2 linked regions of the Telluria mixta genome follow. The protein of the gene in region 2 interacts with the protein of the main gene of each other region in a pairwise test. Links are inferred from orthologs where the notes say so. Each region holds a gene or a part of one and is shown on either strand. Other genes may lie near its edges.

Region 1 (4,133 bases), 3.4 Mb from region 2 along the record:
GATCATCTCGCGCACGAAGGGCACCATGTCCTGCGGACCGCGGCTGGTCAGCCAGTTACCGTCACGCACCACTTCCTGGTCGAGCCATGTCGCCCCGGCGTTGACCATGTCGTCGCGCACGCCGGGCCATGAGGTGAGCGCGCGCCCTTCCGCCAGCCCGGTCGACGCAAGCAACCATGGTCCGTGGCACAGGGTCGCGATCGGTTTGCCCTGGTGGTCGAACTCGCGCACCCAGTCGCGCGCCATGGCGGACTGGCGCAGCAAATCCGGGTTGATGAAGCCTCCGGGAATCAGGAGCCCGTCGTAATCGCTGACCCTCGCCTCTTCGATCGTCCTGTCGACGTCGACCCGCCTGGCCGGCTTGTTCAGGTTGACGCCACGGATGGTGCCGCCGTGCAGCGAGACGATGTCGACCTGCGCCCCTGCCGCCTTCAGCGCGGTGACCGGCACACTCAGTTCGACCTGTTCGAAGCCATCCGTCGCCAGCACGGCAATACGCTGTCCAGCCAGTTTCTTACGTCCATTCATCATGCCCTCCCTTGTGAGTTAACTTGGCAGATCGCAGTGAGGACATACAGTACCGTGAATGCAAATGCCCCGACGTTCGATAACCGGCGAGCATTATTTTGGCTCGGCGAGCTGCCAAGCTGACTCGAACGGCTGAGAGCGGCCAAAATCGACATAAAAGTTTTACTGTAGCGATTGCTGATGCGTGCCGGCAACCGGCGCGACAACACCGAGTCGCCGTTCGTCGCCGTGCCGAGTCTTCGATGGAATGCGAACGGGTCGATATCGGTCCTTCGGGTAGACTGCCCTTGGCCACGTGAATCAAGCGGTTGCGCCGCAATGCGTGGCGGTCCGGTGAAGTCATGTCTGTTTAACCACAGGAGATAGGTCATGGTCAAACTCGCGTTATTCGTTCGTCTGGAAGCCAAGCCGGGTAAGGAGAAAGACGTAGAGAACTTTCTGTTAAGTGGTCTTTCCCTCGTTCAAGCAGAACCCGCTACCACAGCCTGGTTCGGCATCCGCCTGGGGCCGTCAACCTTTGGCATCTTTGACGCGTTTCCGGATGAGGCTGGAAGGCAGGCTCATCTTTCCGGCGCGGTCGCAGCCGCGCTCATGGAAAAAGCGGGTGAGCTATTTGCCCAGCCGCCGTCCATCGAAAAGGTTGACGTTCTTGCGGCAAAGCTGCCGGGCTGAGCAAGTCCAACAAGGCGCTGAACGGCCGCATGGGTGCGCAATCGCGCGGCCGGTGTAAAGCAAAAAAAAGCGAGCCCGCAGGCTCGCTTTCTGTCCAACGACGAAGCGGTTTAACGCTTGTCGATGGTCGGCACGTCGCGGCGCGGCGAGCCAACGAACAGCTGGCGCGGACGGCCGATCTTCTGTTCCGGATCGGCGATCATCTCGTTCCACTGGGCGATCCAGCCGATGGTACGGGCCATCGCGAAGATACCGGTGAACAGCGAGACCGGGATGCCCAGGGCCGACTGCACGATGCCCGAGTAGAAGTCGACGTTCGGGTACAGCTTGCGCGACACGAAGTATTCGTCGTTCAGGGCGATCTTTTCCAGTTCCATCGCCAGCTTGAACAGCGGGTCGTCCTGCAGGCCCAGTTCGTTCAGCACTTCGTGGCAGGTTTCACGCATCAGCTTGGCGCGCGGGTCGAAGTTCTTGTACACGCGGTGACCGAAGCCCATCAGCTTCACGCCCGAGTTCTTGTCCTTGACCTTCTCGATGAAGCCAGGGATGTTCTCGACGCTGCCGATTTCCTTCAGCATGTTCAGTGCGGCTTCGTTCGCGCCGCCGTGTGCCGGGCCCCACAGGCAGGCGATACCGGCTGCGATACACGCGAACGGGTTGGCGCCCGACGAACCGGCCAGACGGACGGTCGAGGTCGACGCGTTCTGCTCGTGGTCGGCGTGCAGGATCAGGATGCGGTCCAGGGCGCGGACGAGGACGTCGTTGACCTTGTACTCTTCGCACGGGTTACCGAACATCATGCGCATGAAGTTTGCGCTGTACGACAGGTCGTTGCGCGGGTACACGAACGGCTGGCCGATCGAGTACTTGTATGCCATGGCGACCAGGGTCGGCAGCTTGGCGATCAGGCGGATGGCCGAGATCTCGCGCTGCTTGGCATCGTTGATGTCCAGCGAGTCGTGGTAGAACGACGCCAGCGCGCCGACGGTACCGACCAGCACCGACATCGGGTGCGCGTCGCGACGGAAGCCGCGGAAGAAGAATTGCATCTGCTCGTGGACCATCGTGTGCTTGGTCACGGTGCTGACGAATTTTTCCTTTTCTGCGGCGTTCGGCAGTTCGCCGTTCAGCAGCAGGTAGCAGGTCTCCAGGAAGTCGCAGTTGACGGCCAGCTGCTCGATCGGGTAGCCGCGGTACAGCAGCTCGCCCTTGTCGCCATCGATGTAGGTGATGGCCGACTGGCAGGCGGCGGTCGACATGAAGCCAGGGTCATAGGTGAACTTGCCGGTCTGGCCGTACAGCTTGCGGATGTCGACGACGTCCGGGCCGATCGTGCCTTTGTAGATCGGCATGTCTACCGATGGGCTGCCGTCCGAGAACGACAGGGTGGCTTTGGTATCAGAGATGTTCATGGCACTTCCTTCTTTGGGAGGTGAGTCTACAAGACAAAATAAAACGAAATCTTCCGGTTTCGCTCAGGCTTGCCGCAGCCGCGCCACCAGGGCGCGGACATGCGGGAGGTCGACCTCGCCTTCGGGCTCGGCGCGCCCCAGCAGCAGGTCCATCAGCGGGTTATCCGCCAGGTCCAGCAGACGGGTCAGCGCATCGACTTCCTCGTCCGTCAAGGTTTCTTCATGCGCATCCAGGAAGCGCGTGAGGATCAGGTCGTTCTCGAGCAGGCCACGGCGGGCGCGCCAGCGCAGGCGGGCACGGTTGGCGGGGTCGGATTGATGCGTATTCACACTAGAGTCCGTTGTTGGGTCAACACTATACTCCGGCTGCCGGTAGCCGGCAGTACGGTAGTTTTACTGTTACGTATCGATGAGCCGGGATTAGATCGCGCGGCGTACCAGCAATTCCTTGATCTTGCCGATGGCCTTGTTCGGGTTCAAACCCTTCGGGCACACGTCCGTGCAATTCATGATCGAGTGGCAGCGGAACAGGCGGTACGGGTCTTCCAGGTTGTCCAGGCGCTCGTTGGTCGCCTCGTCGCGCGAGTCGGCGATGAAGCGGTACGCCTGCAGCAGCCCGGCCGGGCCCACGAACTTGTCCGGGTTCCACCAGAACGACGGGCACGACGTCGAGCAGCACGCGCACAGGATGCACTCGTACACGCCGTCCAGCTCTTCGCGCTCTTCCGGCGACTGCAGACGCTCCTTTTCAGGCGGGATCGACTCGTTGATCAGGTACGGCTTGATCGAGTGGTACTGCTTGAAGAAGTTGGTCATGTCCACGATCAGGTCGCGGATGACCGGCAGGCCCGGCAGCGGACGCAGCACGATCGGCTGCGTCAGCTCGTTCAGGTTCGTCGTGCAGGCCAGGCCGTTCTTGCCGTTGATGTTCATCGCGTCCGAACCGCACACGCCTTCGCGGCACGAGCGGCGCAGCGCCAGCGAGTCGTCGACGTCGGACTTGATGCGCTGCAGGACGTCCAGCAGCATCTTGTCGGTGTCTTTCAGCTGGACGGTGACGTCCTGCATATAGGGCTTCGAATCCTTGTCCGGATCGTAGCGGTAAATCTTCAGTTGGACTGTGCGTGCCATTGTTTGGTACCTAAATTAGAACGTGCGGGGCTTCGGTTTGAACGTGTCGACGGTGAGCGGCTTGGTCACGACCGGCTTGTAGTCGAGACGGTTGCCTTCCGAGTAGAACAGGGTGTGCTTCATCCAGTTCACGTCGTCGCGCTGCTCGTAGTCGCTGTGGGCGTGGGCGCCGCGCGATTCCTTGCGCGCCGCGGCCGACACGACGGTCGCCTTGGCCACTTCGATCAGGTTGTCCAGTTCGATCGCTTCGATGCGCGCCGTGTTGAACACCTTCGACTTGTCCTTGAACGAGACGTGCTTGCGGCGCTCGTCCAGGGCCATGATTTCCTTGACGCCTTCGTCCATCAGCGCCTGCGTGCGGAACACGCCGCAGTGCTTCTGCATCGTGGC
Region 2 (4,203 bases):
ACCGCGTTCCGTGAACGTGGTGGTGGCGCCGCGCGCGCCGGAGTCGAGCACCGGTACGTTCTTGAACAGCTTTGCCAGGTAGGCGCGTGCGGATGCTTCCGTCGCGCCCGGCTGGCGCAGCGCATAACCCCACGCCGCCAGGTAATTCCAGCGGGCGCCGCCCGACGTCTTCGGGTTCGGCGTGATGACCGACACGCCCGGCTTGGCGAGGTCGGCCCAGTCACGAATCCCTTTCGGGTTGCCCTTGCGGACCAGGAACACGATGGTCGAGGCGTAGGGCGTGCTGCGATGCTCCAGGCGCTGCTGCCAGTTGTGCGCGATAAGGCCGCGTTCGCTGATAGCATCGATGTCGTACGCGAGGGCCAGCGTGACGACGTCTGCCTGCAGTCCGTCGATCACGGCACGGGCCTGCTTGCCGGAGCCGCCATGCGACTGCTTGACCGTTACGTTGTCGCCCGTCTTGACCTTGTACTGGCGCGCGAACGCGGCATTGAGGTCCTGGTACAGCTCGCGCGTCGGGTCGTAGGACACGTTCAGCAGGGTAATGTCCGCCGCCTGTGCGATGGAAGTACCCAGCGAAGCGACCGCGACGAAAACAGAGACAAGAGCGGAGGCGACCTTTTTATTGAACATCGTTTTCTTTCGGTTGAGTGTCTGTAGGCAACACCGTAGGGTAGGTGCCTGCTCAGCGAAAGAAAACGAATGAAAACGATGAAGCTTATGAATTTAATGCGCTTTGGACAGGATGAGCAGCCAACGGCGCAGCAGCAGCACTTCCACGTGGCCCGGCTCGACGCCGGTATCGCACTCGATGATCGGGTTGACCGGGTAGAAGCGTTTGCGGAAGTCGCGCGTCACAAGGATCTCGCGGCGACCGAGGCGCACGAGGAAAGGCGTCGGAGCATATTCAAGGCCGAAGGAGCTGTTCAGAGTGGACATGACGATCCCTTTATCGAGTTAGGTTACGTTAGCGTTGGCAAGTTGTCTTGCTCGAGTAGGTACAGAATAGCACAACTACTGTATAAATCTACAGGTACTGTACAAAAAACCAGTTGTTGCATATTTGTGTGGCTTTTTCGCCAATACGCCCCATCTGGAGCGGTATGCTGAATACCGTTCCGTCACGCCTGCGGCGCTTCGTCGCCGCCCGCCTGTCGCCCGAAGGGCAGATGGGCCTGCACCTCACCGTCGGCCTCGCACTGCTGGTGCTGGCGGCCTGGATCTTCGGGGAGATCGCCGAGGACGTCGTCACCGGCGACACGATCACGCTCGTCGACGTCCAGCTCGCGCACTGGTTCCACGACCGCGCCACACAAGGCTTCACGCGGGCCATGCTGGTCGTCACGCACTGGAACGGCGTCGTCGGATCGAGCATCATGGCCGCGCTGCTGGCGCTGTGGTTCTGGCGCCGCCATGCGCATTACTGGCTGATCGTCTGCCTCGTCGCGGTGCCGGGCGGCATGCTGCTGAACGTCGCGTTGAAGCACGTGTTCCGGCGCACCCGCCCCAGCTTCGACGATCCGCTGCTGAGCCTGATGACGTACAGCTTCCCCAGCGGCCACACGGCGGCGGCCACCGTGTTCTACGGCCTGCTGGCGTGCTACCTCGTGCGCCGGGTGCGGACGTGGCGTGCGCGCGCGCTCGTCCTGCTCGGCGCCGTCCTGATGGTGATGCTCGTCGCGCTGTCGCGCATGTACCTGGGCGTGCATTACCTGTCCGACGTGCTGGCCGCGGCGGCGGAGGGCGCCGCCTGGCTCGCGATCTGCATCACGGCCGTGTCGACCCTGCACCGGCGCCGTCTGGCGCGCGGCGAAACGTCGTGGAGCGAGCGTGCCCATCGTGCGGATGCGGCGGAGGACCTGCAGTGAAGCCCGTGACCGTGATCGTCAACGCGGGCGCCGGTACCGGGCACGACGAAGCCGCGTGCGATGCGCTGCAAACGCAACTAACCGACGCAGGCCTGGACGCGGAGCTCGTGCGGGCAGACGGCGGCGACCGGATGATCAGCGCAGCCAGGAGCGCGCTGGCGCAGGGCGCACGCCTTGTCGTAGCCGGCGGCGGCGACGGCACGATCAATGCCGTGGCGTCCGTGATGGTCGACAGCGGCGTGCCGTTCGGCGTACTGCCGCTGGGCACGCTCAATCACTTCGCCAAGGACCTCGGCATTCCGCTCGACCTCGGCGCGGCCGTGCGCAACCTCGCGACGGGAAGGCCCGTGAACGTCGACGTGGGCGAGGTGAACGGCCGCATCTTCTTGAACAATAGCAGCCTCGGCCTGTACCCGGACATCGTGCGCGACCGCGAAAAGCAGCAGCGCCGCCTCGGCCGCGGCAAATGGCCGGCCGCCGCCTGGGCCGCGCTCGCGGCGCTGCGGCGCTATCCGTTCCTGTCGATGCGCCTCACCGTCAACGGCGAGCGGCTCGCGCGGCGTACGCCGTTCGTCTTTATCGGCAACAATGCCTACACGATGCAGGGCCTGGCGATCGGCGAGCGGGCGCGCCTCGACGAAGGCGTGCTGAGCCTGTACGTGGCGCAGCATCCGACGCGCCTGGGCCTGCTGCGCTTCGCGTTCGATGCGCTGGTCGGCCGCCTCGGGCAGGAGCGCGACTTCGACGTGCTGACGGCGCCGGCGTTCGACATCGACACGCACCGCCACCACCTGCTCGTGGCGACCGATGGCGAAGTGACGGAGATGCACCCGCCGTTACGCTACCGGATGCGGCCTGGCGCACTGACGGTACTCGTGCCGCCGGTAGAGAATGACGTCAATCAACCATAACGGAAAGGGGAACCCCATGCGCACACTCGTCCACCTGTCCGACCTGCACTTCGGCCGTGTCGACGCCATGCTGCTCGACCCGCTGCGCGAACTGGTCCACAAGCTGGCGCCCAACGTCGTCGTCGTCTCCGGCGACCTGACCCAGCGCGCCAAGAGCGAGCAGTTCGAGGAAGCGAAGGCCTGGCTCGACACGTTGCCGGGCCCGCAGATCATCGTGCCGGGCAACCACGACATTTCGCTGTACAACGTGTTCCGCCGCTTCCTGCTGCCGCTCGACCGCTACAAGCGCTACATCACAAACGACCTCGACCCCGTCTACATCGACGACGAGATCGCCGTGCTGGGCGTGAACACGGCTCGCTCGCTCACGTTCAAGGACGGACGCGTCAACAAGGAGCAAGTGGAAAAGATCCGCGCGACCCTGTCCGGGCTGCCGAAGGAGGTTACGCGCGTCGTCGTCACGCACCACCCGTTCGACCTGCCGAAAGGGGCGGAAGAGGACGACCTCGTCGACCGCGCGAACATGGCGATGGACGTGTTCGCCGAACTGGGCATCGACCTGTTGATGGCGGGCCACCTGCACATGAGCCACGCGGGCAACACGCAGGCGCGCTACAAGATCAGCGAATACGCCGCGCTCGTCGTGCAGGCCGGCACGGCGACGTCCACGCGCGGGCGGGGCGAAGTGAATTCGTTCAACGTGATCCGCATCGAGCCCCAGCGCATCGAGGTCGACCGCTATGGCTGGGACAGCGTGCACAACCAGTTCCAGGTGCTGAACACGGAGAAGTTCATGCGCAGCGGAAACGTCTGGACGGAAGTGCCGGATGGGATGATGGCGGCCGGGATCTGACGCTCTGCGTCGTCCCCGCGAAAGCGGGGAACCATGCTGAGCTGCAGAATTCCGTACTTCGGAAGCGTCGAGGTGGGACTCGAGTCCGACTTCGGAAACTCAGTATGGGTTCCCGCCTTTGCGGGAACGACGGTGTTCGTCAGATCCAGTACTCCCCAAGCCGCGCCATCCACTCCTTGATCCGGTCGGACCACGGCCGGTGCCGCCACCGCTCCAGCGTGACCTCCTTCGAGTCGCGCAGATCCTCGTTGAACGCGCTCTCCATCGCCGCGCCGAACGCGGGGTCGATGACGACCACGTTCAACTCGTAGTTGTGGATGAAGCTGCGCCGGTCGATGTTGGCCGAGCCGATCGTCGACCAGACGCCGTCGATCACTGCCGTCTTTGCGTGCAGCACGGCGATCTGCAGCTCGAAGATACGCACGCCACCGGCCAGCAACTGGTCGTAGAAGCCCTGGCCGGCGTAGCGGATCAGGCTGTGGTCCGACACGCCCGGCAGCACGAGCCGCACGTCCACGCCGCGTTTCGCCGCGGCGATGAGCGCGTCGACGATCTGCTGGTCGGGCACGAA

The links. Proteins that work in one complex are often made in the same cells at the same time.
Region 1: the proteins of P0M04_RS32235 (region 2) and gltA interact in binary tests that used the Escherichia coli proteins (3 or more experiments, as listed by UniProt). The link is inferred for Telluria mixta from one-to-one orthologs.

Annotation. Positions count from the first base shown.
Region 1 is NZ_CP119520.1:3,872,737-3,876,869, reverse strand. What follows is about bases 462-3,381. They hold gltA (citrate synthase), read right to left. Parts: upstream 2,613-3,381; coding sequence 1,311-2,612; downstream 462-1,310. Other genes in these bases: P0M04_RS17175 (succinate dehydrogenase iron-sulfur subunit), read right to left, coding at 3,033-3,381; P0M04_RS17180 (FAD assembly factor SdhE), read right to left, coding at 2,676-2,942; P0M04_RS17190 (putative quinol monooxygenase), read left to right, coding at 898-1,200; P0M04_RS17195 (type 1 glutamine amidotransferase domain-containing protein), read right to left, coding at 462-528. Also shown: more of P0M04_RS17195, read right to left, coding at 1-461; more of P0M04_RS17175, read right to left, coding at 3,382-3,743; sdhA (succinate dehydrogenase flavoprotein subunit), read right to left, coding at 3,759-4,133.
Region 2 is NZ_CP119520.1:7,322,782-7,326,984, reverse strand. The notes cover bases 832-3,821. They hold P0M04_RS32235 (diacylglycerol/lipid kinase family protein), read left to right. Parts: upstream 832-1,864; coding sequence 1,865-2,779; downstream 2,780-3,821. Other genes in these bases: cls (cardiolipin synthase), read right to left, coding at 3,772-3,821; P0M04_RS32230 (metallophosphoesterase family protein), read left to right, coding at 2,796-3,632; P0M04_RS32240 (phosphatase PAP2 family protein), read left to right, coding at 1,104-1,868; P0M04_RS32245 (hypothetical protein), read right to left, coding at 832-939. Also shown: P0M04_RS32250 (sulfate ABC transporter substrate-binding protein), read right to left, coding at 1-633; more of P0M04_RS32245, read right to left, coding at 727-831; more of cls, read right to left, coding at 3,822-4,203. UniProt on the Escherichia coli protein: In vitro phosphorylates phosphatidylglycerol but not diacylglycerol; the in vivo substrate is unknown.